Linked DNA regions of Lichenicola cladoniae. The protein of the gene in region 1 interacts with the protein of each later gene in a pairwise test. Links are inferred from orthologs where the notes say so. Each region holds a gene or a part of one and is shown on either strand. Other genes may lie near its edges.

Region 1 (15,150 bases):
GATCGGGATGAAGCGTCCTTATCCCGTGTCGGGACCGTTGTGCCGTCCCTGGTGACCCATGGTTAAAATGGCGATGATCCCCCCTGGCGGCGACCTGCCGAAAATCTGGTTCGACGTCGAGGACCTGTTCCACTTCGCGCTTCGCAACGCGCGCCCGACCGGCATCCAGCGTGTCTGTTTCGAGATCTATCAGGCGGCAATGGCCGATCCGGCAATTGCCGACCGGGTCGGCTTCCTGCGCCACTCGACCACCGAGCGCGGCTTCGTGGAGGCGGACTGGTACGAACTGGAGGCACAGTTTCGTCGGGTCACCGAGCGCCTGGGACCGTCGGAACCTGCGCGGGTCAGGCCGGAGAACCCCCGGCGACACTTACCGCAGGAATCAGTGGAGGCTGCGCCGGAGCCGGTGTCGGCAGCGGCTCCGGAAGCGGTCATGTCGCAGCCAGTTGCAACTTGGCGTCAGAGACGCTCGGTCAGGCTGCTCAAGCGCGTGTTCGGCTTGTTCCCGGAACGCCTGGTCCGTCCGGCCATCCTGTTCACCGTCATGCAGGGGCAGGCGGGCATCGCCGTGTCGAAAGCCGCCGGGCTGACCGTCACAGTGCTCGTTCGACGCAGCGCCGGCGTCCGCGCGCGTATTCTAGGCCGGTTGAAGGCGATCGTGCCGCGGCCGAGAGTGCCGGCCGTGCTGCTACAGGCGCTCCGGCCCCGGTCCATGGTCGCGCCGATCGATCAGCCTGTCGAGCAGAAGGCGCCGCGCCGGCTTGCCGACATCGTCAGGCGAGGCGACATCCTGGCAGTGCTCGGGTCACCCTGGTTCGAACTCGATTACGCCGAACTCGCGGGGCATGTCTGTGGTCGGCTCGGCATGCGCGTCGCAGTGCTGTTGTACGACGTGATCCCGGTGGAGCGGCCGGAATGGGCCGATCGCGGCACCACGCGAGTCTACCGTGACTGGTATACGACCGTGTTGCCATTGGCGGACGTTGTCTTTGCAATCTCGCGGGCCACGGCCACGGATGTCACCCGGTGGTGCAAGCGCGACGGCATCACCTTGCGCAATCCGGTGCGCGAACTGCAGCTCGGCACCGGGTTTGGCGACAGCCGGCCCGACCAGGTTCCGGCGCCGATCCCGGCACCGTTGCTGACCGTGCTCGAAGGGCGCCCGTATGTCCTGTTCGTCTCCACGATCGAGGCGCGCAAGAACCATATGCTGCTGTTCCGGGTATGGCGCCGGCTGATGGAGGAGATGGCGCCCGGCACGCTTCCGGACCTGGTGTTCGCGGGCCGGGTCGGCTGGATGGTGTCCGACCTGATGAACCAGATCGAGAACAGCAGCAACCTGAACGGCCGGCTGCACATCGTCGAAGGCCTGGACGATCACGAGCTGAAATCCGTCTATGGCGGGTGCCTGTTCACCGTATTCCCGTCGTTCTACGAAGGCTGGGGATTGCCGGTCAGCGAGAGCCTGTCGATGGGCAGGCCCTGCATCAGTTCGAACTCGACCTCGCTGCCGGAGGCCGGCGGAACCCTTGCCCGTTATTTCGACCCGACCGACCTGAACGATGCGTGCCGGGTGATCCGCGCGACCATCGAGGACAGGGCCGGGCTCTCCGAGTGGGAGGACGAGATCACCCGCAGCTTCCAGCCGATCGCCTGGCACGCAACCGCCTCGGCCGTGGTGGCGATACTGGACGAGGCGGCCTGATCCGGCCCGCGGCAACGTCCAACCGAGCGTTGCCGGCCGGACCCGGATCGAGTGCGGAACGCTTCAGGCGGGATCGCCGCGTCCGGTGAGGTCCTCGATGAATTGCCACGCAACCCGGCCGGAGCGGGCGCCGCGGCCGACCGACCAGGCGTTGGCCTCGGCATGCAGGCGCTCCGGGTCGATCGCCAGGCCGCGATCGGCCGCATAGCCGTCCACCATGGCGAAATAGGTCGGCTGGTCGACGTTGTGGAAGCCGATCCAGAGGCCGAACCGGTCCGACAGGGAAATCTTTTCCTCTGCTGCTTCCGACGGGTTGATCGCCGTCGCCTGCTCGTTCTCGATCATGTCGCGCGGCATCAGGTGGCGACGGTTACTGGTGGCATAAAATAAAACATTTGCCGGACGGCCGCGGATCCCGCCATCCAGCACCGACTTCAGTGCCTTGTAGTCGGCATCCTCGCGCTCGAACGACAGGTCGTCGCAGAACAGCAGGAACCGGCGGTCCTGGGTGCGCAGCAGGTCGAGCAGCGCCGGCAGGCTGGTGAGGTCGTCGCGCTGGATCTCGACCAGGACCAGGCGGCGGGCCGGGGGCGTGTCGTCCGGAAGCCCGGCATTGGCCGCCTCGTGCACCGCCTTCACCAGCGATGATTTTCCGGTGCCGCGTGCGCCCCACAGCATGGCGTTGTTCGCCGGCAGTCCTGCTGCGAAGCGCTCCGTGTTGTCGACCAGCAGCCGGCGCTGGCGGTCGATGCCCTTCAGCAGGTGCAGTGCCACGCGGGAGACAAGTGCAACCGGTTCCAGCCTGCCGTCACGCGGTGCCCAGACGAAGGCATCCGCATGGTCCATCGAGTGCACGACCGGCGGCGTCGGGCTGAGCCGTTCGAGGGCCTCGGCGATCCGGGTAAGCATCGGCAGCAACGACTGATCCATGAGGCGCGGTTTCCTTGACGAATGGGCCGCGAAACCTATGGTCCGGGCCAAGCGACCGCAACACGCGTCTCCGCAAACCCTGCTGTCCGGAAATCCTGCCCCATGAACTTCCTGATTTCGCCTGCCTATGCCCAGGATGCCGCCTCGAGTGCCGGGCCGCTCGGAAACCTCGGCGGGATCGTGCAGATCCTGCCGTTCGTCCTGGTCTTCATCGTGTTCTATTTCCTGCTGATGCGTCCCCAGCAGCAGCGCCAGAAGCAGCTCAAGGCGACCGTGGCCGCGCTGAAGCGTGGCGACCGGGTGGTGACGGCGGGCGGTATCATCGGCGTCGTGCAGAAGGCCCGGGAAGGTACGTCCGAGATCGAGGTCGAGATCGCGGCGGGCGTCAGGGTCATGGTGCTGCGCGACACCATCAGCTCGGTGATGGGCGATGCTCCGCCGGCCGCGAACGATTCGGTGGCGGAAAAGCGGGTCGTGAAGAGCTAGGCCACAAGCCGGCGAACGAATGGGGCTGCCGCGATGCGGCAGCCCCGGTCAGGTTCAGGCCGACTTGAACTGTGCGTCCGCGAACTCGTAGTTCGCCAGCTTGTCCAGGAAGTTGGTGACGTAGTCGGGACGGCGGTTCTGGAAGTCGACGTAGTAGGAATGCTCCCACACATCGAGACCGAGCAGCGGCTTGCCTGCATCCTCGGCGAGCGGGTTGGACCCGTTCGGTGTCTTGGTCACCTTCAGCTTGCCGTCGGTGCCGAGCACGAGCCAGGCCCAGCCGGAGCCGAACTGCGTGGTCGCAGCGGTCTTGAACTGCTCCTTGAAGGTTTCGACGCTGCCGAAATCCTGGGTGATCTTGCTCTCGAGGCTGGTCGGGATGGTGCCGCCGGTGGGTGACAGGGACTGCCAGAACAGGATGTGATTGTAATGCTGGCCGGCATTGTTGAAGACCGGTGCCAGGTCCGCCTTGCCGTGCGCGAACTTGACGATGTCCTCGAGCGACTTGCCCTGGAGCGCCTCGTTCTTCTCGACGAAGCCGTTCAGCGCGGTAACGTAGGCCTGGTGATGCTTGTCATGATGCAGCTCAAGGGTCTGCTGGCTCATGCCGCGGGCGGCTAGGGCGTTGTGCTGGTAGGGCAGTGCCGGTAGTTCGAAGGCCATGACCATGTTCTCCTCGGTTGTGCGGCGACGCGACCCGCCTGATTTGCGGGTCATGGGCCGCAAGGACGTGCTGGAGAGCTATGAGCCGGCACCCTCACAGTCAAGCCGATGAGCGATCAGAACCGATGACCATCGAGCCCGCCCCGACGCCTGAAACGTGCCTGGCGATCGCCAGGCGTTCCGATCCCGACCGGTTCCTGACGGCCCTGTTTGCGCCGCCCGGTGGGCGGGATGCCGTGTGCGTGTTGATCGCCTTCAATCACGAGCTGGTTCGTGCGGTCGAGATGCCATCCGCCCAGTCGGGAGCAGGGCCGATCGCCACGCTGATCAGGCTGCAATGGTGGCGCGAAGTGGTGGAAGGCAGCCGCGGCGACTGGCGGCACCACGAGGTCGCCGAGCCGCTGCACCGGCTGATCGACAGCGGCGCGTTGTCGTCGACGACGCTGCTCCGGCTGATCGATGCCCGGGAAAGCGATGCCGAAGGGTTGTCGGACCTGGAAGCTTGGCGCGTGTCATTGCTGAACGGCGCCGGAGCCTTGCAGCAGGCGATCGGCGAGGCGCTGCATGTGGATCCGGCGCTGAGCGATCGGCTATCCGAAGTCGGCGCCGCGTATGCAATCGGTGCCCTGGCTCGCCACCTCGCCGAGATGCTGCGTGTCGGACGATGCACGCTGCCGGACGATCTGCTGGCAGTCGCCGGCACCACCCGCGAGGCGCTGCTCCTGGACCCCGGGCCGGACCTGCTGGCACGGTTGCGGCCGGTGCTGGTGCAGGAAGGCATCGGGTTTCTCGGCCGGGCCGGCAGATTTCACCTGCCGCGCGACCGGATCGCCGCGGCGCTGCCGCTGGTGCTGGCAGCCCGCGATCTTGGACGGGCCGCGACATCTTCCACTCAGGTCCAGCGTTCGGGGCAACGTGGCATTGGCGATCGGGTCGCCGTGCTCGCGTCATACGCCACCGGTCGCGCAGGCCGCCCTTCCTTAGTTCCGGAGCTGAACCGATGAGCAACGATTTCGTCCTGGGCAACGGCGTGGCCGTGGTCACCGGAGGCGCCTCGGGCATTGGGCGTGCTGCCTGCCTGCGCTTCGCGTCGATGGGCCATCCGGTGGTGATCGCCGACCTTGCCGGGGCCGCGCTGGACCAGGCGGTCAGGGACGTTGCCGCGGTCTCGCAGCTCGGACCGGACGCTGTATCGGGGATCGCCACGGACGTCGCGTCGCGGGACGCGATGCAGGCACTGGCATCGGCAGCGCGCGGGCGTTTCGGCCGCATCGCCATGCTGATGGCCAATGCCGGCGTGCAGCCCGGTAGCGACCTGCTCGGCCCGGTCGCCGACTGGTCGCGGGTGCTCGATGTCAACCTGCACGGGGTGATCAACACGGTGCAGGCGTTCCTGCCCGGGATGATCGCCGAAGGCGGGCCGGCACGGGTGGTCGTCACCGGATCGAAACAGGGGATCACCACACCACCGGGCGATCCGGCCTACAACGTGGCCAAGGCCGGGGTGAAGGCCTTCGCGGAGGCGGTGCAGCATGATCTGCGCAACCGGGCCGGCTGTGAAATCACCGCTCACCTGCTGATCCCCGGGTTCGTGTTCACCGGGCTCACCGCGCGCGGCCGGATCGACAAGCCGGACGCTGCCTGGACGCCGGAGCAGACCGTCGACTTCATGATGGACCGGCTCGAGGCGGGCGACTTCTACATCCTGTGCCCGGACAACGACGTCCCGCGTGCTCTCGACGAGCTTCGGATCCGGTGGGCGGCCGGCGACATCGTCGAGAACCGGCCGCCACTCTCACGCTGGCATCCGGATCACGCGGCTGCGTTCGCGGCCTTCCTGCGCGCCGGCGGTCAGTAGCGTCGGCTCGAGGATACGGACCCCTCGACGCTCGTCGGACCTTCGCCGGGAGCGCCCCTGGGGCAGGCGGCTAGACTGAGCGGAGAAGATGGGGGGCGGCGGCGATCGATACCTCCGCGGACACCGTCGATGCGGTTCGGTAACTGCGGCGGAACGAGATCGCCCACCCGATGAAGTAGCCGGCGGTGGCACCCGAGATCGATCGGCTGAACAGGCTCAGCTGATCCCTTTCGTGTGGATGCAGGGCGCCGTAGGTCGCAACGCCGTACTGAAGGGTGAACAGCAGCACGTTGCGGATCAGAGGCACCATGCTGCCCTTGCGAACGATCCGGCGGGAGACCGGATCGATACCGAACAGGCGCGGACCGGTGAGAAGTCCGAGCGGTAGGAGGAGCGCGGCGCCCGCGAGCCAGGCGATGAACGGCCAGGCACCGGCAGAGCGGCCCGTCAGCAGAACAGCCAGTCCCATCAACAGGAACACCGCCGGCACACTCAAGACCCGCCACACCGGCATGGATCGTGAGGTCTGAGACTGGATGCCCTGCCAGATCAGATAGGCGAACAGGATGAAGACCCACGGCGGGGTGTGGGACAGGATGTGAAACGCGAACTGCATGTCGTCTCCAAGGCTGGTGGGAACGGATCCAACCTGGTTCGGTGCGGTCCTGATGGGCAAAGCGGTTTGCGCGAACGGCGTACGGTTTTCGCGATCCGCTGCTACGATCGCTTCACGAAGCGTAAAATGCGGAGGGATCGCGTGACGATGCGTGGACCGGCCATCGACCAGGGCCCGACACTCGTTCGGCGGGGCGGGCCTCTATGGATCAGGGCGTCGCTTCGTCGGCTGGTGCTGATCCTTGGCGCGGTGGTGTTCCTGACCGTCCTGGCGCCATGGGATACGAATCATCTCGGGGTCGGGCGGCGTGCGTTGCAGTTCCTGTTGTGCACCCTCTCAAGGGAAGTCAGTGTCGTGCTAATCGGCCTCGCCTTGCGCCGGAAATACGGGGACCTGTTTTACGGCCGGTCTGCATGGCGGATGCTGCTGGTCCTGGTGATCAGCTCGTTGCCGGCCAGTCTCGGCATGCTGGCGGCGATCGGTGCTGTCAGTGGGCGATGGCCGCCTTTCTTCCAACTCTACATGCAGTCGCTACCGCTGGGGCTGGTGATCGCGTTCGCGCGCCGCGGGGTCGTGAGCGGATAGGTTTCGTCATCCGGCTCGTTGGCAGCGCCGCCGATACCGCCACCTGAACCCGGACCGGCAGCGGTCGGGACGTCGTCCTTCCTGTTACGGCATGCGCCGGACCTGGCCGGAAACCGATTGCTGGCACTGCAGGCGGAAGACCATTACCTGCGCGTCCATACCGATGGAGGTGCCGTTCTGGTGCTGATGCGCCTGCGCGACGCGATCGCATCGCTTGGAGACAGCACCGGCTGGCAACCGCACCGCTCGTTCTGGGTGGCGAGCGATGCCGCCACCCGGGCCCAGCGTCGTGGTCAGGGGTGGCAGCTGGTGCTGGAGAACGGGCTGGTGGTGCCGGTCAGCCGGAACGCGGTTCCGTCGATGCGCGCGAGCGGATCCGTATCTCAGCCTTTCGCCAGCGCCTCGGTGACCGGCAGCACGGAAGAGTAGTCGTCCTTCGCGTGATGCTGCTTGGTCAACGCCAGCAGTTGGGTGGCCGCGGCAATGGTCGGCAGCGGCACCGAATGGACGGCGCCATCGGCCAGCAGCAGGCCCATGTCCTTGTGCATCAGCGCGGTCGGGAATTGCGGGCTGATGTTGCCGCTGCTGGCGGCCTTCAGCTTGCGCTTGTGGTGCGGCGAAATCACCGCGAGACCATCGAGCGCGCCAAGGAGCATCTCGCGATCGAGACCGGCGACGAGGCCATAGCCGACCGCTTCCGCAAGTGCCGTCATGCTGGCACCCATGATGCCGTTCACGACCAGCTTGAGGACGGATCCCTGGCCGGCGGCGCCGGCATGGACGGTCATCTTGCCGATCGCGTCGAGGATCGGGCGCGCCCGCTCGACGTCGGCTGCCTCGCCGCCGACCAGCACCACCAGGGCGCCGGCTTCGGCCTCCGGCGTGCTGCCGGACACCGGCGCATCCAGTACGGCGACGCCGCGATCGATGCCGGCCTTGGCCAGGCGGCGCGAGGCATCGGGAGACACCGAGCTGGTGTTGATCAGCAGCCCGCCGGTGCGCATTCCGGCCAGTATGCCATGCTCGCCATACGAGGAGGCATCCAGCGCGGCGTCGTTCGGCACCGATATCATGACGATGTCGGAGGCTTCCGCGAGAGCACGAGGCGAACCGAGCAATCTGGCTCCGTCGGACGCAGTCTCGCTCTTGGCCGACGGCGTGTAGGCAACGACCTCATAGCCTGCATCGCGAATATGCTGTGCCATGCGCGACGCCATCGCGCCGTAGCCGACGAAGCCGACAATCTGTTTCTGTTCCGGCATGTCCGATAAGTCCTTGAGGTTCAGGCTCTTTTACGTTTACGCGCCGGCTCGGGAGCCGGAAGGATCGGCGCCAGGAACCGGCCGGTATGGCTGTCCTTGGCAGCGGCGATATCCTCTGGCGTACCCACCGCGACGATGCGACCACCGCCGTCGCCGCCTTCGGGACCGAGGTCCAGTACCCAGTCGGCGGTCTTGATGACCTCGAGGTTATGCTCGATCACCAGCACCGTGTTGCCCTGGTCGACCAGGGCATGCAGCACCTCGAGCAGCTTGCGGACGTCCTCGGTGTGCAGGCCGGTGGTCGGCTCATCGAGGATATACAGCGTGCGTCCGGTGGCGCGGCGGGCGAGTTCCTTGGACAGCTTCACCCGCTGCGCCTCACCGCCGGACAGCGTGGTCGCCTGCTGGCCGAGCTTCACGTAGCCGAGCCCGACCTGCTGCAGGATGGTGAGCCGATCGCGGATGCGGTTGGCAGCGGAGAAGTACGGCACCGCCTCGTCGACCGTCATGTCGAGCACGTCGGCGATCGAGTGGCCCCGGAACTTCACCTCCAGGGTCTCGCGGTTGTAGCGGGCGCCCTTGCAGGTGTCGCAGCGCACGAACACGTCGGGCAGGAAGTGCATCTCGATCTTGAGCACGCCGTCGCCCTGGCAGGCCTCGCAGCGGCCACCCTTGACGTTGAAACTGAAGCGGCCCGGCGTGTAGCCGCGCGCCTTGGACTCGGGCAGCTCGGCGAACCAGTTGCGGATCGGCGCGAACAGATCGGTGTAGGTGGCCGGGTTTGAGCGCGGCGTGCGGCCAATCGGCGACTGGTCGATGTCGATGATCTTGTCGAGCAGGTCCATGCCCTCGATGCGGTCGTGCGGCGCCGGCACCTGGCCGGACCCCATCAGCCGGCGGGACAGCGCCTTGTAGAGCGTGTCGATCACCAGGGTGGACTTGCCGCCGCCGGATACGCCGGTGATGCAGGTGAAGGTGCCGAGCGGGAAGGCGGCGGTGACGTTCTTGAGGTTGTTGCCGGTGGCGCCGACCACCCGCACCTGGCGCTTCGGGTCGCTCACGCGCCGCTCGGTCGGAACCTCGATCCGGCGGCGGCCTGACAGGTAGGCGCCGGTCAGGCTGTCCGGGTGGGCGGCGACCTCGTCCGGGGTGCCCGAGGCGATGACGTTGCCGCCGAGCACGCCGGCGGCCGGCCCCATGTCGATCAGGTAGTCGGCGGCGCGGATCGCCTCCTCGTCGTGCTCGACCACGATCAGGGTGTTGCCGAGGCGCTTGAGCCGGTCGAGCGTGCCGAGCAGACGCTCGTTGTCGCGCTGGTGCAGCCCGATCGACGGCTCGTCCAGCACGTAGAGCACGCCGGTCAGGCCGGAGCCGATCTGGCTGGCGAGCCGGATCCGCTGGCTCTCGCCACCGGACAGGGTGGCCGAGCCACGGGAGAGGGTGAGGTAGTCCAGGCCGACATCATCGAGGAAGCGCAGCCGGTCCAGGATCTCGCGCAGGATGCGGCGGGCGATCTCGGCGCGCTGCGGGGTGAGCGTCGCCTCGACGGTGGCGAACCATTCCAGCGCACGGCGGATCGGCAGCTCGGACGCATCGGCGATGGTGTGGCCGGCGATCTTGACCGAAAGCGCCTCGGGGCGGAGGCGGGCGCCGTTGCAGACATGGCACGGCTTCTCGGACTGGTAGCGCGACATTTCCTCGCGGACCCAGGCGCTGTCGGTTTCGGTGTAGCGGCGCTGAAGGTTCTTGATGACGCCCTCGAACGCCTTGTTCACCTTGTACGAGCGCTTGTCGTCCTTGTAGGTGAACTCGACGCTCTCCTCGGTGCCGTGCAGGACGGCGTCGCGCACCGGCTCGGTAAGGCCTTCCCAGGTGACGGTCATCGAGCTCTTGAAATGACGCATCAGGCTCTGCAGCGTCTGGATGTAATACGGGCTCTGGCTGCCGTTCCAGGGTGCGACGGCGCCGCCATTCAAGCTCAGCGTCTCGTCCGGCACCACCAAATGCGGGTCGAAGAAGCTCTCGATGCCGATGCCGTCGCAGGCCGGGCAGGCGCCCTGGGGTGCGTTGAAGCTGAACAGCCGGGGCTCGATCTCCTCAAGCGTGAAGCCGCTGACCGGGCAGGCGAAGCGGGACGAGAATACGGTGCGGACGGGCTCGGTCGCATCGTCCTTGCCGGTCTTGGCGACTTCCTCGGCATAGACCACGCCGTCGGCCAGTCCGAGCGCCTGCTCGAAGCTGTCGGCCAGCCGGCTCTCGATGCCTTCCTTGACCACGACCCGATCGACCACGGCCTCGACCGTGTGCTTGAGCTTGCGGTTCAGGTTCGGAACGTCGGCGATTTCGTAGAGGGTGCCGTCGACCTTGGCGCGGGTGAACCCTTTGCGGGCGAGGTCGGCCAGCTCCTTGCGATACTCGCCCTTGCGATCCTTGATGATCGGCGCCAGCAGCATCAGCCGCGTGCCGTCCGGCATCGCCATCACGCGATCGACCATCTGGCTGACCGTCTGCGCTTCGATCGGCAGGCCTGTGGCGGGGGAGTAGGGAATACCGGCACGCGCCCAGAGCAGGCGCATGTAGTCGTGCACCTCGGTGATGGTGCCGACGGTGGAGCGCGGATTGCGGCTGGTGGTCTTCTGCTCGATCGAGATCGCCGGCGACAGGCCCTCGATCGAATCGACATCCGGCTTGCCCATCAGCTCCAGGAACTGGCGCGCATAGGCCGACAGGCTCTCGACGTAGCGGCGCTGGCCCTCGGCATAGATGGTGTCGAAGGCGAGGGATGACTTGCCCGAGCCGGACAAGCCGGTGATGACCGTCAGCTGGTCGCGCGGGATGTCGACGTCGATGTTCTTGAGGTTGTGCTCACGCGCGCCGCGTACCCGGATCGCGGCGTTGCGGGACGGATGATGACCGGAACGGTCGTTGCTGGAACCGTCGGCCACCGCCATCGGAGCACTCCTCTTTGCCAAATCGCTCTCCTCGTTCATACTATGTTCTTGTTCCGCTCGGATAGTCCGGCGGGTAGACAGACGATCTCTGACCCACGGATCAGACAGCGTGGGAACGCGCCGGACCGCTCAAGTGGCCCGGCCCTCGGAAAGACAGGAAGTTGCGATGGCGGGCAGCGTCAACAAGGTGATCCTCGTTGGGAATCTCGGGAAAGATCCCGAGGTCCGGAACGCACAGAACGGCACCAAGATCGTGACCTTCACGCTGGCGACCAGCGAGACGTGGAACGACAAGGCATCCGGCGAACGCAAGGAACAGACCGAGTGGCACCGTGTCGTGGTGTTCAACGAGCGCCTGGCCGACGTTGCGGAACGGTTCCTGAAAAAGGGCAAGAAGGTCTACGTCGAGGGTGCGTTGCAGACCCGGAAATGGACCGACCAGTCCGGCGTCGAGAAATACACCACCGAAGTCGTGCTGAGCCGGTTCCGTGGCGACCTGACGATGCTCGATTCGGGGCGGGGCGACGAAAGCGGCGGTGGCGATAGCGGTTATGGTGGCGGCGGCGGTGGTGGCGGCGGAAGCAGCTATGGCGGCGGTTCGCGGCCGGCGAGCGGTCCGCGCGGTGGCCGAAGCCCGGGCGGCACGCCGGCTCCGGCCGGTGGCGGTGGCCAGGGCGGCGGCGGTGCCGGCGGCGGTTGGGAGCCGTCCGGCAACGACCTGGACGACGAAATTCCGTTCTGAGGCGACGCGGCTGCCTGACGGTGGCCGCAGTTCCGTGTCAGCCGCGCGCATGCTAGAGTTTGAGACGCGACGCGGCCCCTGCAGCGTCGCCATGACCCCGCGTGCCAGACCGGTTTGCCGACGCACTTCGCGCCCGGCAATCGCCGCGTCGGCTTCTGACTGACGGATCCCAATTGAGCGATAGACCCGAACCACCGGTGCCGCCGAATCTGCCTGAAACGGACCAGTCCGAGCTGGACGAGTCCAATGTCGGCCCGACCATGATGGATCCTCCGAACGATCCGCCCGGCCTGGCCGGCGGTGGTGGCATGGTGCCGGGGATGGTGCCGATCACCATCGAGGAGGAGATGCAGACCTCCTACCTCGCCTATGCGATGTCGGTCATCGTCAGCCGTGCGCTTCCCGATGTGCGCGATGGGCTCAAGCCGGTGCATCGCCGCATCCTGTACGGCATGCGCGAAAGCGGGTTCACGCCCGACAAGCCGTATCGCAAGTCCGCACGCGCCGTCGGCGACGTGATGGGTAAGTATCATCCGCACGGCGACAGCTCGATCTACGATGCCATGGTGCGCATGGCGCAATCCTGGTCGATGCGGGTCAAGCTGATCGACGGGCAGGGCAATTTCGGCTCGGTCGACGGCGATAGCCCGGCGGCGATGCGCTACACCGAGGCCCGGATCGCCAAGGCGGCGATGTTCCTGCTCGACGACATCGACCGCGATACGGTCGATTTCCAGCCGAACTACGACGAGAGCGAGGAGGAGCCCAAGGTTCTTCCAGCCGCCTATCCGAACCTGCTGATCAACGGCGCGTCCGGCATCGCCGTGGGCATGGCGACCAACATCCCGTCCCATAATCCGGGCGAGATCATCGATGCCACGCTGGCCTTGATCGCCGAGCCGGACATGTCGCTCGACGACCTCATGAAGATCGTACCGGGTCCCGACTTCCCGACCGGCGGCATCATTCTCGGCCGGTCCGGCATTCGCTCGGCATTCGAGACCGGCCGCGGCTCGATACTGATCCGTGCGCGGGCCGAGATCGAGGATATCAGGCGCGATCGCAAGGCGATCGTGATCAACGAGATCCCGTACCAGGTGAACAAGTCTACGCTGCAGGAGCGTATCGCCGAGCTGGTGCGTGCGAAGCAGATCGAGGGCATCTCCGACATACGCGACGAGAGCGACCGCTCCGGCATGCGGCTGGTCATCGAGATCAAGCGCGACGCCACGCCGGAAGTGGTGCTGAACCAGCTCTATCGCTTCACCCAGCTGCAGACCTCGTTCGGGGTGAACATGCTGGCGCTGAACAACGGCCAGCCGCAGCTGATGGGGCTGAAGGATGCGCTGGTCGCGTTCATCCTGTTCCGCGAGGAGATCATTCTCCGGCGGTCGCGCTTCGACCTGAACAAGGCGCGCGATCGCGGCCATCTGCTGGTCGGACTTGTGCTCGCGGTCGCCAACATCGACGAGGTCATCAGGCTGATCCGCGCATCGCCCGACGCGGCGACCGCACGCGAGTCGCTGATGGCGCGCGACTGGGATGCGGCCGAGATCGAGCCGCTGCTGGCGCTGATCCATGACGAGGGTAACGTCGTCATCGACGGGCGCGTGCACCTGACCGAGGCGCAGGCCCGCGGCATCCTCGAGTTGCGTCTGCAGCGCCTGACCGGGCTGGAGCGCGACAAGATCCAGGCCGAGCTGAACGACGTGGCCATCCGGATCAACGAGCTGCTCGACATCATCGGCAGCCGGCCGCGCCGGCTCGAAGTGATGCGGGACGAGCTGGCGATCGTTCGGGCGGAAATCGCCGTCCCGCGCATGACCGAGATTTCGGATGTCGCCGGCGATCAGACCGACGAGAGCCTGATCGAGCCGGGCCAGATGGTGGTCACCATCACCCGCGACGGCTTCATCAAGCGTACTCCGCTTGAGACGTTCCGGGCGCAGAACCGTGGCGGGCGCGGGCGTACCGCGTCCGGCCGCCGTGGCGACGACATCATCACCCGCAGCTTCAATGCCCATACCCATCAGTGGGTGCTGTTCTTCTCCTCCGGCGGCAAGGCGTTCCGCGAGAAGGTCTGGCGGCTGCCTGAAGCCAGCCCGACCGCGAAGGGCCGTGCACTGGTGAACCTGCTGCCCGAGCTCGGTAGTGATTCGATCACCACCGTGCTGCCGTTGCCGCAGGACGAGACGATGTGGGAGAGCCTGCATCTGGTGTTCGCGACAGCGAGCGGCAACGTGCGGCGCAACCGGCTCAGCGACTTCCGCAACGTGCGGTCGTCGGGCCTGATTGCCATGAAGCTGGACGAGAGCTGGGGCGACAAGGGCGACCGGCTGATCGGCGTCGCCACCTGCCGCGACGGGCAGGATGTGATGCTGGCGACCAGGCTCGGCCGTTGCATCCGGTTCCAGATCAGCGACGACACCCTGCGCGTGTTCGCCGGGCGCGATAGCTCTGGCGTGCGCGGGATCCGGCTGGCCGAGAACGACGAGGTGAACAGCCTGGCCGTGCTGCACCATATGCAGGCCGATGTCGCCGAGCGTGCGGGTTACATGAAGATGGCGGTCGCCAAGCGTCGTACCGAGACCACGCCCGAGGATGGCGAGGCCGCGGTGGCCGAGATCGAGGCGGAAGCCGATGGCGAGGAGGGCGTCGTCGCGACGTCTCTGTCCGCCGAGCGTTTCGCCGAGATGGAGCAGGGCGAGGAGATCCTGCTGACGGTCACCAACGGTGGATTCGGCAAACGAACGTCCGCCTATGATTACCGGGTCAGCGGCCGTGGCGGCCTCGGCATTGCCAACGTCACGCTGTCGGCGAAGAACGGCAAGGCCGTGGTCGCGACCCTGCCGGTGCTGCACGGCACCGACGTGATGCTGGTGACCGATGTCGGCCGCCTGATCCGGGTGCCGGTCGACCAGGTGCGTATCACCGGACGCCAGTCGATCGGCGTCACGCTGTTCCGCCTTGGTGGCTCCGAGCGAGTGACCAGCGTGTTCCCGGTACTCGAGGACGAGGTTCCGGAGACGGATGCCACCGTCGAGGACGCCACGATCGGCTCGGTCGAGGCGTCGGGCACCGGCATCCAGGAGATCGGCATCGAGCCGGGCACCGACAGCAACCCCGACACCGAGGATGGAGACGATGCCTGAGCCGATGCCCCATGTCGGGCTCTATCCGGGAACGTTCGATCCGATAACCCGCGGCCACCTGGACGTCATCGCCCGGGGCGCCAGGCTGGTGGAGCGGCTGGTCGTCGGGGTCGCGGCCAATGTCGGCAAGCAACCGCTTATGACGCTGGAGGAACGGGTCGAGTGCGTCACCCACGAGGTGAAGCCGATCGCTGCGGATA
Region 2 (14,898 bases), 240 kb from region 1 along the record:
ATCTGCTGCTGTCGGACATCGAGACCGGGCAGCAGGCCAGCACGGCCAGCACCGGGCAGCAGAAGGCGCTGCTGCTGGGCGTGGTGCTGGCACATGCGGCACTGATCGGCAGCCTGCGCGGCGACGCCCCGCTGCTGCTGCTCGACGAGCCGCTGGTGCATTTGGACGCGACCCGCCGGAACGCGCTGTTCGAGGCCCTCGCCGGCCTCTCGTCGCACGTGCTGATGACCGGGACCGATCTGGAACCGTTCCGTCCGCTGGAGGGCCTCGCCAGCCCTGTCGGCGCGCTGCAGGGACGCCTGCTGAACGCTGGTTCCGAGGCCTGGAAAAGCCTATAGTCGGTACACAAGATTCCCGACCGTTCTGGAGAACCCAACCGGCATGTCCGAAAACGCCGTTCCCGCCAATGTGCCTGATTCCGACACGCCGATTGCCGATCAGGCTACCCATGAGCTTCCTCCGGGCGGTGATTACGATGCAGCCTCGATCTCGGTTCTGAAAGGCCTGGACGCGGTCCGTAAACGTCCGGGAATGTATATCGGCGATACCGACGACGGATCCGGCCTGCATCACATGGCATTCGAGATCATCGACAACGCCGTCGACGAGGCCCAGGCCGGTCACGCCACGATCTGCAGCGTCGTGCTGAACGGCGACGGCAGCGTCACCGTGCGGGACAATGGGCGCGGCATCCCGACCGACATGCACATCGAGGAAGGCATCAGCGCCGCGGAAGTGGTGCTGACCCGGCTGCATGCCGGCGGCAAGTTCAACCAGAACAGCTACAAGGTCTCCGGCGGCCTGCACGGCGTCGGCGCGGCGGTGGTGAACGCCCTGTCCGAGACCATGGAAGTGCGGATCTGGCGCCAGGGGCTGGAGCACGTGATCCGGTTCCGGCACGGCGATGCGGTCGAGCCGCTGTCGATCGTCGGGCCGAGCGACGAGCCGCGTGGCACCCAGGTCACCTTCAAGCCGAGCGCCAAGACCTTCGCCCGCACCGACTTCGAGTTCCCGATCCTCGAGCGGCGCCTGCGCGAGCTCGCGTTCCTGAACTCCGGCCTCGAGATCAACCTGCGCGACGAGCGCCATGCGCCGGTGCAGGAACAGCATTTCCGCTACGAGGGCGGCCTGATCGCGTTCGTCCAGTGGCTGGACCGCGGCAAGATCGCCGTCGTTCCGGACCCGATCACCGCCGACGGCGCCGATGACGCGAACGGCGTGAAGGTCGAGTTCGCGCTGACATGGAACGACAGTTTCCATGAAACCATGCTGTGCTTCACCAACAATATCCCGCAGCGCGACGGCGGCTCGCACCTGGCCGGTTTCCGGCAGGCGCTGACGCGCGTGGTCGGCAAATATGCCGAGAGCATCGGCAAGAAGGACGCGCTGGCCTTGTCCGGCGAGGACATGCGCGAGGGCCTGACGGCGGTGCTGTCGGTCAAGGTGCCGGATCCGAAATTCTCCAGCCAGACCAAGGACAAGCTGGTCAGCTCGGAAGTCCAGCCGGTCGTGCACGCGGCGGTGGCCGATGCGATCTCGCATTGGTTCGAGACCCACCCGAAGGAAGCCCGCAGCATCGTCGCCAAGGTGATGGATGCGGCGGCGGCCCGCGAGGCGGCCCGACGGGCCCGCGAACTGACCCGTCGCAAGGGCGTGCTGGATATCTCGTCGCTGCCGGGGAAGCTCGCCGACTGCCAGGAGCGCGATGCAGCCAAGGCGGAAATATTCCTGGTCGAGGGAGATTCCGCCGGCGGCACCGCCAAGCAGGGTCGCGACCGGAAGTTCCAGGCGATCCTGCCCCTGAAAGGCAAGATCCTGAACGTCGAGCGGGCCCGCTTCGATCGCATGCTGGGTTCTGCCGAAATCGGCACGCTGATCACCGCACTCGGGACCGGTATCGGGCGCGGCGAGCCGGAGCAGGGCGGCTTCGCGATCAACAAGCTGCGCTACCATCGCATCGTCATCATGACGGACGCCGATGTGGATGGATCGCACATTCGCACGCTGCTGCTGACGTTCTTTTTCCGGCAGATGCCGGAGCTGATCGATCGCGGGCATCTGTATATCGCGCAGCCGCCGCTCTATCGCGCCAAGCGCGGCAACGACGAGCGGTATCTCAAAGACGACGCCGCACTCGAGCAGTATCTGCTCGACAAGGCGCTCAACAATGCGCAGCTGACCTATGCCGACGGCCGCAAGCTGGCCGGCAGCGATCTCGCGGCGGAAACGGTCTGGCTGCGCGAGGCGACGCGGGCGCTGCGCCGGCTGAGCGTGAAGGCGCCGGTCTGGATCCTCGAGCAGGCGGCGATCTCCGGCGCGCTGACCGGCGACGTGGCACGTTCGCAGTCGCGGGCCCAGGCCCTGGCCGCACGCCTCGACGCGGCATCGCCGGTGTCCGAGCGCGGCTGGAAAGTCTCGGCCGACCAGGACGGGCTGCAGTTCGGCCGCACCGTGCGCGGCGTGGGCGAGCTCTACCGGCTCGACCCGGTGACGCTGCGCAGTGCCGACGTGCTGTGGGCGGCCGAGCATGCCGAACTGCTGGAGAAGGATTTCGGCACCGAGGCGACGCTGACGCTCGACGGGAACATGCATGCGATGCCGGGTCCGGCGTCCGCCTACGAGCGCATCCTGACCCAGGGCCGCAAGGGCCTGGCGATCAACCGGTTCAAGGGCCTCGGCGAGATGAACGCCGATCAGCTCTGGACCACGACGCTCGACCCCGCCGTACGCACGCTGCTGCAGGTGCGGGTGGGCGACATCGAGAATGCGGCCCAAGTGTTCTCGACGCTGATGGGCGACGTGGTCGAGCCACGCCGCGACTTCATCGTCGGCAACGCGCTGAAAGTGGCCAACCTCGACGTCTGATCGCTGCCGACACGGTTTCCTCTGGTTCCATCGCAAGGCAGTCGGCATGGATGTTTCGGGCAGTACGGCAGGCGCTTCCCTCGATCCATCAAGCCGGGTGGCGCGTGGAGTGCTGCTGGCGTTCATCGCATTCGTTGCCTACTCGCTCAGCGACGCCTCGGTGAAGCTGCTCGCCGGATCGATCCCGGCGTTCGAACTGGTGTTCCTCGGCGCGGCGCTCGGGCTGCTGGCCGTGCCGATGGTCAAGGGCGCCGACGAACGCTGGAGCGACCTGCTCCGCTGCAGGAGCCGCCTGATGTGGTGCCTGCGCGCGGTGGCGGCCGTTGCCGGTTCGGTATTCTCCGTCATCGCCTTCACCATGCTCTCGATGGCCGAGGCGATGGCGCTGCTGTTCCTGATGCCGGCGTTCGTGACGATCCTGTCGGTGATCTTCCTCAAGGAGCCGGTCGGCTGGCGGCGCTGGTCTGCCGTTCTGGTCGGCTTCCTCGGCGTGCTGATCGTGCTTCGCCCGGGCCTGCAGCCGTTCACCATGGGTCATCTCGCCGCTATCCTCGGCGCACTGGCGGGGGCGGTCACCATCGTCATCCTGCGGGCACTCGGACCGACCGAGAAGCGCATCTCGCTGTATGGCGCCGGACTGATCGGGCCGATCGTCGCGAGCTTCCTGTTCGCGGCGCCGCATCTGGTCATGCCGACACCGCGCCAATGGATCTTCGTGCTCGGCTACGGGCTGCTCGCGGCGGCGGGAAACATTCTGCTGCAGCTCGCATCCGAGCATGCTCCGGCGAGCCAGGTGGCGCCCGCGCAATACAGCCAGATGCTATGGGCGGTGGCGCTCGATGCCCTGCTGTTCGGCATCGGCATCGACCTGCCGATGATCCTCGGTTCCATCGTGATCATCGGCGCCGGGCTGTTCACCTTCGAGCGCGAGCGGATCCGCAAACCTCGCTGGTGGAACCGCCACCCACTCATCCGCGCGCGCTAGATCCGGCCCGGGCATGCACATCATGCGCAAGCTGCTGCACGTCAACCTGTTCGAGATGAACTGCGTCAGCCACATCATGCACGGGATGTGGGTGCATCCCGACAATAACCGGCACCGGTTCAACGACCTCGATTTCTGGACCGAGACCGCGCAGATCGCCGAACACGGCACGCTGGATGCGGTTTTCCTCGCCGACGTCATCGGCACCTACGACCGCTTCCGCGACGGTCCGGAAACCGCCCTGCGCGAAGCGATGCAGATCCCGTCGAACGATCCGCTGCTGGTGATCCCGGCGATGGCGGCGGTGACGTGCCATCTCGGTTTCGGCGCCACCTTTTCCACCACCTACGAACCGCCGTTCGCGTTCGCGCGGCGCATGTCGACGCTCGACCACCTCACCAAGGGGCGGGTGGGGTGGAACATCGTCACGTCCTATCTGCCCAACGCGGCCCGCAATTTCGGGCATCCGGACGAGGTGCCGCACGATCATCGCTACGAGATCGCCGACGAATATCTCGACGTGCTCTACAAGCTCTGGGAAGGCTCCTGGGACGACGATGCGGTCGTCCAGGATCGCGAGCGTCGCATCTACACCGACCCGTCCAAGGTTCGCTACATCGACCATGTCGGGGAGCATTACCAGGTCGCCGGCCCGCATCTGTGCCAGCCGTCGCCGCAGCGGACGCCGTTGCTGTTCCAGGCCTCCGGGTCCCCGGCCGGGCTCGAGTTCGCGGCGCGCCATGCCGAGGTGCTGTTCATCGGCGGCCATACCCAGGACGATGTCCGCCGCAACATCGCCCGCGTTCGCGAGCGGGTGGTGGCGCACGGGCGCAAGCCGGACGCGGTCAGGTTCCTGGTCATGGCCGGGATCATCGTCGGCCGTACCGACGTGGAGGTAGCGACCAAACTGGAGAGCTATCGCCGCCTGGTCAGCGCCGAGGGCGCACTGGCGCACTCGCTGGCCGCGGTCGACCTGCCCTCGTTTCCGCATCACCTGCTGATCGGCACGCTGATCGACCAGGGCGTGCCATTGGCGGACACGTTGCTGCGCCGGTTCCGTCGCGAACAGACGGTGGGCGAGGCCCTGGCGCAGATGGCCAGCCTGCACGAGGACCGGTTCTTCGTCGCGGGCACGCCGGATGTGATCGCCGACCGGATCGAGATCTGGCTCGACCAGGACGGCATCGACGGCATCAACCTGCGCCAGTACCTGTCGTTCGAGACGATGCGGGATTTCGTCGAGCTGGTGGTTCCGGAACTGCGCCGTCGCGGCCGGTACCGCACCTCGTACACCGACGGCGAGACGCTGCGCGAGCGCATGTTCGGGACCGGGCAGCCGCGCCTGCCGGCGGAGCATTTTGGTGCCCGCTACCGGGACCCCGGCCTGCTCCAGGCTCCCGCCGACCGGTTGCGTTTTGCAGGCCCGGCGACGGCTGATCGGGCAAAACAGCTTGGCACATCCAGTCCCCCATGATAGGGGCGATATCATCTGATTGGATTATCGATCTGCTTTGTTGGATGACGGGACGAGCATCATGACGGCGGGCCAACTCAGGGCGGCCCGCGCGCTCATAAGGTGGACGGCACAGGAATTGGCCGACGCGTCGAGCGTCGGCGTCGCCACAATTCGGCGTGCGGAGCTGAAGGACGGACCAATCGGAATGACAGCTCCGAATATCGCGGCTATTAAACGTGCGTTCGGCGAGATGAATGTCGAATTCACCGCCGAGAATGGCCGTGGTGCCGGTGTTCGCCTCGGAAAGACCAATTCATGATCTACGAACAGCGCATCTACCACGCCATGCCGGGCCGCCTGCCGGATATTCTGGCACGCTTCAAGGACGTGACGCTGCCGATCTGGGAGCGCTATGAAATCCGCCAGGCCGGGTTCTGGACCGTGCTGGTGGGCGAAGACAACCATGACCTCATCTACCTGTTGGCCTGGGAATCGATGGCGGAGCGGGAACAGAAATGGACCGTTTTCTCGACCGATCCGGAATGGCTGCAAAAGCGTGCGGACTTCGACCGGAACGGCCCTATCATCAGTTCGGTCAGCAATACATTCCTGCAACCTACCTCGTTTTCTTCGGTGATCTAGACACATGAACTACCGGCAAGCGGCTCGCCTCATGATCAACAAGCACGGCCGCAAAGCGAGAAGCTGGGCCCTCAAGCGTGCAGCCGAACTTCGCGCCATAGACGATGCGGCCACCGCCGCCGTCTGGGTGAAGGTCAGCGACGAAGTCGGGGCCCAGCAGGCCGCCCTGGATGCCGGCCACACCGACTAGCGCGGAGCTCCATCCGGGGCAGGGTGATGATGCCGCGATCCGCCGCGGCGTCCCGGTGACGCGCGACCATCTGGCCTCGCTGAACGACGACCAGCGCCGCGCCGCCACCGCACCCGCGCCGCAACTGCTGCTGGCCGGAGCCGGCACCGGCAAGACCGAGACGCTGGCCCGCCGGGTGGCGGACCTGATCCTGAACGGCGGTGAGCAGCCCGACCGGTTGCTGTGCATCACCTTCACCGCGAAGGCGGCCGGCGAGATGCGCCTGCGTCTGGCGAGCGTCCTGGCACCGGACCAGATGCCGCGCTGGGTCGGCACCTTCCATGCGGCCATGGCGCGATTGCTGATGGAGGATGGCGCCGGCCTGCCCTGCCTGGCCCGCGGCTTCTCGATCCTGTCGCCGGGCGATGCGCGCAGCCTGCTGATGCAGGTGGCCGGCGTGACTGACATCAAGGATGGCAGCCAGCTGCAGGAAGCGGTCTCCCTGCTCCGCAACGCCCTCGCCACGACGGAGGGCAAGCGCCCGCGGTCCGCTGCACTGCTCGGATGCGATCCCGAAATACTCGAGCGGGCGACCGCGCTGGTCCCGGCCTACCGTGCGGCCCTTGCGGATCGCGAGGTCGTCGATTTCGACGACCTGATCGTGCTGCCGGTGCTGGGCATGCGGGCCGATCCGGCGCTTGCCGATCGTTGGTCCGGGCGCTGGTCGGAGATCCTGGTGGACGAATACCAGGATACCAACCTGGCCCAGCATGCCCTGGTCAGGCTGCTGGCCGGCGACCGCCGCCGGGTGTTCGCGGTCGGCGACGACCTGCAGGCGATCTATGGATGGCGCGGCGCCGACGTCGCGCACATCCGCAACTTCGCCAGTGACTACCGTATGCCGGGAGACCCGCTGCGGCTGGAAATCAACTACCGCTCCTCGCCCACCATCCTTCGCGCCGCCAATGCGGTGGGAGCGAACGATCGCGAGGCGATGCGCAAGACGCTGCGGCCGGCAGACCCGGCTCGCCCGGCTGGCGTCTCGATCGCAATCCGTGAGGTGGCAACCGCGGAGCAGGAGGGGCGCGGCGCCGTCGGCTGGGTGCAGGCGCTGCGCAAGGCGCAGGCGGATCTGGCCTGGCGGGACTGCGCGATCCTGGTGCGGGCGGGGTTCGTGTCCGAGCCGATCGTCAAGGCCCTGCAGGAAGCCGGTATCCCGGTCCGGCTGGTCAGCGAGCGTCAGCCGGACGCGCCGAAGGAAGTGCTGGCGGTGATCGCCTGGCTGCGGCTCGCGATGAGCCGGAGCATTGGCGAGGGCGAAACCCAGGAGCAATGGCAGGCGGTCGCCGACGACGCGTTCCGCCGATGCTGCGCCTTTCCCGCCCGCGGCATCGGCGGCAGCCTGTTTCGCCGGCTGCGCGACCATGCGACCGATCGCGGTATCGCCCTGGCCGCGTCGGTCGGTAGCGTCGAGGCGAGCGACGCCGAACGGGACCGGCTGCTCGCCGTGCTGGCGATCGCCCGCCGCATCGGCGACGCCATCGCCGGGAAGCGGCTCGGTGTCCCGGCGTCGCTGCGACTGGCCGCAGAGTACAGCGGAATACAGGATCGGCTGCGGGATGACGGCCAGGGCCGGCTGACCCAGGCCTGGACGGCGTGCCTGCAGGCGGCTGCCGGCGCCGGCAGCGTCCGCTCCTATTGCGACAGCGCCGGGCTGGACGATGTGCCGGGCGAAACCGAGGTGCCGGATGCGGTGCAGGTGATGACGCTGCATCGCGCCAAGGGGCTCGAATTCGACCATGTGCTGCTGGCCGGGCTCGAGGAGGGTGTGTGGCCGAACTGGCAGGCGGAGAAGCGGGACGCGGTGCCGGAAGAGCGCCGGCTGTTCTATGTCGGCATCACCCGCGCCCGCCATTCGCTGCGGCTGAGCTGGGTGCGCCAGCGCCGGAGCTGGGATGCCAAGCCGTCACGCTTCCTGGACGAAATTCCGCGTAGTCTGCTCGAAAGTGCGGCGCCGGCCTTCGCGTCGTCGAAACGTGCGGATCATGGCGCGCCGGCCCGGATGGCGGCGCCACCGACCCAGGCGGAAACGGACCGCCTGGTCGCCGCTTTCATGGCACGCCGCACGGCCGCATCCGCCGGGCCGCAATAACCGAACAGGAACCAGAGGCAATGAGCGACCGGGTGCAGATCGACCATGCGTGCGTCAGCCGGATCGCCGAACGCCTGGTCGAACGACGGCAGACGCTCGCCGTCGCGGAGTCGTCGGCAGGCGGGCTGATCTCCGCGTCCCTGCTGTCGGTGCCGGGCGCATCGGCATACTTCCTGGGCGGCGGCATCATCTACACCCGCCAGGCCCGCGAGACCCTGCTCGGCATCACCCCGGGCGCGCTGGGTACCGTGCAGTCGGCAACCGAGGCGATGGCGGTGCTGCAGGCACGAACCATCCGGGACCGGCTCGGCGCGGACTGGGGCCTGGCGGAAACCGGGGCGAGCGGTCCGGGCGGCAACCGCTACGGCGATGCGGCCGGCCATTGCTGCGTCGGTGTGGTCGGCCCGCGCGAGGCCAGCCGCATCCTGGAAACCGGCTCGCCCGACCGGGCCGCGAACATGACGCGGTTCGCCAACGCCGCGCTGGCGCTGCTTGACGAGATGCTCGGCGGGACGCCATGACGATGGACGACGACGAGCCCCTTCCCGAGACCAGCAAGCTGACCCGCTCCAAGCAGCGCTGGGCCGGCGAGGGCAAGTTCCTGACCGGGCAGCCGGCACGCGCGGCCGGCGAGCGCCTGCCGCCGGGGCAACATCTGGTCCGGGACTGGCCGGTGCTCGATCTCGGCCGCCAGCCCGACATCTCGGCGTCACGATGGCGGCTGACGATCGGCGGCATGGTGGAACGACCGGTCGAGCTCGACCTGCCGGGTTTGATGGCGCTCCGGCAGGTCGACATCCGGTTCGACATCCACTGCGTCACCACATGGTCGCGATACGACAACGCATGGCAGGGCGTCGATACCGCGGCACTGCTCGATCTGGTGCAGCCGCGCGACGAAGCGCGTTTCCTGATGCTGCACGGTTACGACGGTTATACGACGAACGTTCCGCTTGCGGATTTTGCAGTTCCGCAAGCGCTGTTCGCACATAGTTGGAACGGCAAGCCGCTCACGCGCGAGCATGGTGGTCCGGTACGGCTGGTGATCCCACATTTGTATTTCTGGAAAAGTGCAAAGTGGATCAACAGGATCGACTTCATGGGTGCCGACAAGCCCGGCTACTGGGAAGAGAATGGTTATCATCGGCGCGGCGATCCCTGGGCGGAGGAACGCTATTCCTGATCCGGTTCACGCCGGTTCCCACTCCTGCCGTCAGGGTCTCGATCGCCGCCTATTGTCAGACAAGATGCATGTTCCTAGGCTGACCGCCGTCACGTGACGATGCGTGCACGAACGGGCCACGAGAGTCCGTCCAGGGAGGTCATCATGTCTCGACAGGACAACCAACTTTCGAACCGTCGCGCACGTCGTGCCGGAAGCGTAGCGCTTGCCGTGACGGCTGCCATTTTTGCCGCGCCGATGGCCATGGCCGACGACGCGCCGGGAAGTGCCGTCGTGCAGAACCAGTCGAGTGCGAGCTGCACCAACGCCAGCCCCAGCCGTGCGACGCTGAAGGGCATGGTCGTCGGGTTCTCGCAGTCGGAGAACGAACAGAACCCGTTCCGTGCAGCGGAAACCGCTTCGGTGAAAGCCGCCGCAAAGCAGGCGGGTGTCGCGCGGCTGCTCTACACCAACGCCAACGACAGCCAGGCCAAGCAGGTCGCGGACGTCCAGAGCATGATCTCCCAGGGTGCCAAGGCGATCATCGTGGCGCCGCTGAATGCCACCGGGCTGCAGCCCGCCCTCGAGCAGGCGGCCGAAAAGAACATCCCGGTGGTGACGATCGATCGCGCCACCGCGGGTACGCCGTGCCGCGACTTCATCACCTTCCTCGGATCCGATTTCACCGTGCAGGGCCAGCGCTCCGCCGATGCGATGAACGTGGCGACCGGCGGCAAGGCCAAGATCGTCGAGATCCAGGGTGCCTATGGCAACTCCGTCGAGACCCAGCGCACCCAGGGCTTCGCCGACCAGCTCAAGAAATACCCGGGCATGGTCCTGGTCGCGGCGCAGACCGGCAACTGGTCGGCGACCGACGCGCAGAAGGTCATGGAGCAGCTCCTGCTCGCTCATCCCGACATCGACGCGCTCTATTCGCACGCCGACGTCATGACGCTGGGCGCCATGCGGGCGATCCAGCAGGCCGGCAAGAAGCCGGGAACGGACGTCCGGATCGTGTCGATCGACGGCACCAGGTCGCTGGTGCAGGCGATCGCCGGCGGCAGCGCGCAGGCGGATGTCGAGACCAATCCGCGGTTCGGACCGCAGGCGTTCGGTACGCTGAAGGCCTGGTTCAACGGCGACAAGGTGGCCCAGGCGATCACCATGAAGGACACGCTCTACACCAAGGACAACGCATCCGCGGCCCTGTCGAGCGGCTCGACCTACTGAGAGCGGCGGCATGCTGCTCGAGACGCGAGGCCTGACCAAGTCATTCGGAGCGGTCCGGGCCTTGCGCGATGTCTCGTTCAGCCTGCGCACAGGCGAAATCCATGGGCTGATGGGTGAGAACGGCGCCGGCAAGTCGACGCTGATCAAGCTGCTGACCGGCCTGAACCGGCCGGACAGCGGCAGCATCCTGCTCGATGACCAGCCGGTGACGTTCGACAGCCCGCGCGCGGCCCAGCTTGCCGGGGTCGCGGCGGTCTACCAGGAGATCAACCTGATCCCCGAGCGGAGCGTCGCCGACAATCTGTTCCTCGGCCGCGAACCGCGACGGTTCGGCGTTCTCGTAGACCGCGCCCGCATGATCGACGAGGCCCGTGCGCTGCTGCTGCGCTACCACCTGGATATCGATCCGCGCCGGACGCTGCGCACGCTCGGCCTCGGCCTGCAGCAACTGGTGTCGATCGCCCGCGTGGTATCGCTCGGCGCCCGCGCCATCATCCTCGACGAGCCGACCTCGGCCCTGTCGGCCGCCGAAGTCGACCTGCTCTACAGCGTCGTCGAGCAGCTTCGCCGCGACGGCATCGGCCTGATATACGTCAGTCACCGGCTGTCCGAATGCTACCGGCTGTGCGACCGGCTGACCGTGCTCCGCGATGGTGCGGTGGTGGCGAGTGCGGCGACCGCCGACCTTCCGCGTGGCCAACTGGTCGCCGCCATGCTGGGCCGCGAACAATCGGCCGGACCGGGCCGGACCGGCGGATCGGAAGCCGGAAGGAAGGCGGGCCAGGCCGAGGCACCGGCACTCGATGTCGGCGCGCTGTCCTGGCGAAACCGGGTGCGCGACGTCTCGCTGACCGTCGGGCGCGGCGAGATCGTCGGGCTGGCCGGCCTGCTCGGCTCGGGACGGACCGAGACCTTCAAGGCGATCTACGGCGCCGAGAAACCGGACGCCGGCTCGGTCGCGGTCGATGGCAGGCGCGTGGCACGCTCGCGCCCGTCGGAGAGCATCCGGCGGGGATTGGCGTTCCTGTCCGAGGATCGCCGCTCGGAGGGCGTGTTCGCGCAATTGTCGGTGGCCGAGAACCTGACCGCCGCGGTGCTGCCGCGCATATCCCGCTGGGGCATCATTTCCCGGCGGCGGCGCGACGCGCTGGTGGCGCGCTACGTCCGCGAGCTCGGCATCAAGACCGACGGCTTCGACGTCCCGATCACGTCGCTGTCCGGCGGCAACCAGCAGAAGGTCCTGATCGCGCGGGCTTTGTGCACCGATCCGCGGATGGTGATGCTCGACGACCCGACCCGCGGCATCGATGTCGGCGCCAAGGCGGAAGTGCACCGTGTCGTGCGCGGCCTGGCGGCCGAAGGGCTCGGCGTACTGATGACGTCGTCGGAGCTCGAGGAAGTGGTCGAACTGTCGGACCGGCTCGTGGTGCTGGACGAGGGCAGGGTGACCGGCGAGCTCGAGACCGCCGGCCGGGACAGCGACGATGTGCTGGCGCTGCTCGCCGGTGGCGCGGCTCCAGCCGAAACACCGGCTTCCGGGCACGCTCCATGACGGTGCCGGCGACACTGGCCGAGCCCCGGCGCTCGTTCGCATTCGGCGACCTGCGCGCGCTGAGCGTCTACATCGCCTTCGCGGCACTCGTGGGCTTCGACCTGCTCGTCACCCCCGGCTTCCGCAATCCGACCGTGGTGCGCTCGCTGCTGTTCGAGGCCGCGCCGCTGATCCTGATCGCGCTCGGCCAGTCGCTGGCGATCGGCACGCGCGGCATCGACCTGTCCGTTGGCTCGGTGATGGCGCTGTCGTCCGCGGTGATCGGCCTCACCATCGGCCTCGGCCAGGGCGTGGCGATCGCCGCCGGGATCGCGGCCGGCCTGCTGTGCGGCATCTTCAACGGATCGCTGGTGGCGCTGCTCCGGATCGCGCCGCTCATCTCCTCGCTGGCGCTGCTGGTGGCGGCGCGTGGACTGGCGCAGGCGCTGCTCGGCGGTGCGCGCCTCGACCTGCCGTTCGACGGGCCGCTCGCGTCGATCGGCCAGGTGGCGGTGCTCGGGATCCCGGGTGTGGCGATCGTGTCGCTGGCGATCGCCGGCCTGTTCGCGTTCGTAGTCCGCAGCACCATGCCGGGGCGCTACGCACTGTTCGTCGGCTCCAGCAGGACCGCGTCGCTGCTCGCCGGCCATCCGGTGCGGGCGACGCTGGCGTTCGTCTATGGGCTGTCCGGATTGCTCGCCGGCCTCGCCGGGGTATTCGCGACGGCGCGGCTGGGTGCGGCGGACGCCAACTATATCGGCGTGCAGTTCGAGCTCGACGCGATCGCGGCGGCGGTGATCGGCGGCACGCCCCTGTCGGGCGGCCGCATCTCGACGCTGGGCACCGTGTTCGGGGTGCTGCTGCTGGTGGTGCTGGATGCGTCCTTCATCATGAACAACGTCAATGCGAACTACGCACAGATCCTGAAGGCGGCGTTCATCGTCGCGGCACTCTATTTGCGTCGGGGGACGGCATGAGCGGCGTGGTGGTGGCACCGGCCCGTAACCCGGGCGAGACGCGGCAGCGCATGGTGGCGCTGGTCCAGTCGCGCGGCGCGATCGTGGTGCTGGTCGTGGCGGCCCTGGCGGCCGGGCTGGCGTTTCCCAGCTTCCTGCGCCCCGGCAACGTCAACGACATCATCATCGCCGCGAGCTTCCTGGGGCTGGTGGCGATCGGCCAGACCCTGGTGGTGATCATGGGCGGCTTCGACCTTTCGGTCGGCTCGATGGTCGGCCTCGGAACCGTGCTCGCCGCCTATGCGGCACCCTATGGGGTGGTGGCCGCGTTCGCGGCGCCGATGGCGGCCGGCCTCCTGGTCGGGCTGATCGACGGCCTGCTGATCGTGAAGGCCCGCATGGCGCCGTTCATCGTGACGCTGGCCGCCCTGCTGGCGCTCAAGGGCCTGGCGGTCATGCTGGCCGGCGAGAGCCTGGTCATCGCCGATCCCGGCTGGTTCGGGCGCATCGCCAACGGCCAGTGGCTGGGCGTCGGCAACCTGATGGCGATCCTGTTCGTGGCCTACGGCATCGCGGCCCTGGTGCTGAACCGCACGCGGTTCGGCGCGGCGGTGTTCGCCATCGGCGGCAACGAGGAAGCCGCGCGGATGCTCGGGGTGCGGGTCGAGCGGGTCAAGATCGCCACCTATTGCGTGTCGGGCACGCTGGCCGGGCTGGCCGGCGCCTTGCTGGCGGCGCGGCTATCCTCGGGCCTGTCCTCGGCCGGAACCGGCTACGAGCTGCAATCCATCGCGGCCGCGGTGATCGGCGGCGTGCTGCTGACCGGCGGGGTCGGCACGATGCTGGGCGCGCTGTCGGGCGTGCTGCTGCTCGGCGTGATCGAGAACGTGATCAACCAGATCGGCTCGCTCAGCGCCGCCTACCAGGGACTGGCCAGCGGCGCCTTCCTGCTGCTGGCGGTGATCGTGCAGTCCGGCCTGACCCGGCAGCGTGCGGGCTGAACCCGGCGCCCGGTTGGAATGAGGCGGGACCGGCACATCTTCTAGACCATGAACGATCTCGCCGGCTTCCCGCCCCGTGCCTTCGACAAGGCCGACCCTTCGCCCGATCCGCTCTTCTACAGGCAGCCCCGGCTGGTGACGCATATCGACGACGAGGCGATCGCCGCCGTCACCGAGCTGTATCGCCGGTTCCTGCCGGCCGGCGGAACCGTGCTGGACCTGATGAGCAGCTGGGTCAGCCACCTGCCGCACGACATCGCCTACGCACGGATCGTCGGGCACGGCATGAACGCGGACGAGCTGGCCGCCAATCCACGCCTGGACGAACGCTTCGTCAGCGACCTGAACGCCGATCCGGTCCTGTCCCTGCCGGACGCGCATTTCGATGCCGCTTGCATGTGCGTATCGGTCCAGTACCTGCAGCGGCCGATCGAGGTGTTTCGGGAGGTGGCGCGGGTGCTGCGTCCCGGGGCCCCGTTCGTGGTGACGTTCTCCAATCGCTGCTTCCCGACCAAGGCGGTGGCGATCTGGCAGGCGCTGACCGGACCGGACCAGCAGCAGCTGGTGGCACTGTACATGCAGCGGGCCGGGTTCGGCTCGATCGACGCCAGCGAGGTGGTGCCCGATCATGGCGACCCGATCTGGGCGGTGATCGGTTACGCGGACGGTGCCGAAACAGGCTAGACTGCCGTCTGGAACGTCAGGGGTCAGGGCGATGGGCTTGCGGATACCGGTCTTGCTGGGAAGCG

The links.
Region 2: the proteins of gyrA (region 1) and gyrB interact in binary tests that used the Escherichia coli proteins (3 or more experiments, as listed by UniProt). The link is inferred for Lichenicola cladoniae from one-to-one orthologs.

The regions. Positions count from the first base shown.
Region 1 is NZ_CP053708.1:2,200,116-2,215,265, forward strand. Bases 11,776-15,150 are described here. They hold gyrA (DNA gyrase subunit A), read left to right. Parts: upstream 11,776-12,106; coding sequence 12,107-14,950; downstream 14,951-15,150. Other genes in these bases: ssb (single-stranded DNA-binding protein), read left to right, coding at 11,776-11,798; coaD (pantetheine-phosphate adenylyltransferase), read left to right, coding at 14,943-15,150. In the rest of the region: HN018_RS10190 (glycosyltransferase family 4 protein), read left to right, coding at 1-66; HN018_RS10195 (glycosyltransferase family 4 protein), read left to right, coding at 74-1,705; HN018_RS10200 (ATP-binding protein), read right to left, coding at 1,769-2,635; preprotein translocase subunit YajC, read left to right, coding at 2,738-3,121; HN018_RS10210 (superoxide dismutase), read right to left, coding at 3,176-3,784; HN018_RS10215 (squalene/phytoene synthase family protein), read left to right, coding at 3,910-4,788; HN018_RS10220 (SDR family NAD(P)-dependent oxidoreductase), read left to right, coding at 4,785-5,642; HN018_RS10225 (DUF6622 family protein), read right to left, coding at 5,713-6,258; HN018_RS10230 (hypothetical protein), read left to right, coding at 6,406-6,843; HN018_RS10235 (LytTR family DNA-binding domain-containing protein), read left to right, coding at 6,862-7,272; HN018_RS10240 (NAD(P)-dependent oxidoreductase), read right to left, coding at 7,227-8,105; excinuclease ABC subunit UvrA, read right to left, coding at 8,126-11,056; more of ssb, read left to right, coding at 11,223-11,775. UniProt on the Escherichia coli protein: A type II topoisomerase that negatively supercoils closed circular double-stranded (ds) DNA in an ATP-dependent manner to maintain chromosomes in an underwound state.
Region 2 is NZ_CP053708.1:1,972,984-1,987,881, forward strand. What follows is about bases 1-3,123. They hold gyrB (DNA topoisomerase (ATP-hydrolyzing) subunit B), read left to right. Parts: upstream 1-381; coding sequence 382-2,865; downstream 2,866-3,123. Other genes in these bases: recF (DNA replication/repair protein RecF), read left to right, coding at 1-338; HN018_RS09120 (DMT family transporter), read left to right, coding at 2,912-3,123. In the rest of the region: more of HN018_RS09120, read left to right, coding at 3,124-3,850; HN018_RS09125 (LLM class flavin-dependent oxidoreductase), read left to right, coding at 3,864-5,324; HN018_RS09130 (transcriptional regulator), read left to right, coding at 5,386-5,625; HN018_RS09135 (NIPSNAP family protein), read left to right, coding at 5,622-5,948; HN018_RS09140 (hypothetical protein), read left to right, coding at 5,953-6,138; HN018_RS09145 (ATP-dependent helicase), read left to right, coding at 6,119-8,269; HN018_RS09150 (CinA family protein), read left to right, coding at 8,290-8,790; HN018_RS09155 (sulfite oxidase-like oxidoreductase), read left to right, coding at 8,793-9,452; HN018_RS09160 (ABC transporter substrate-binding protein), read left to right, coding at 9,597-10,661; HN018_RS09165 (sugar ABC transporter ATP-binding protein), read left to right, coding at 10,672-12,213; HN018_RS09170 (ABC transporter permease), read left to right, coding at 12,210-13,169; HN018_RS09175 (ABC transporter permease), read left to right, coding at 13,166-14,149; HN018_RS09180 (class I SAM-dependent methyltransferase), read left to right, coding at 14,198-14,833; HN018_RS09185 (NADPH-dependent FMN reductase), read left to right, coding at 14,886-14,898. UniProt on the Escherichia coli protein: DNA gyrase negatively supercoils closed circular double-stranded DNA in an ATP-dependent manner to maintain chromosomes in an underwound state.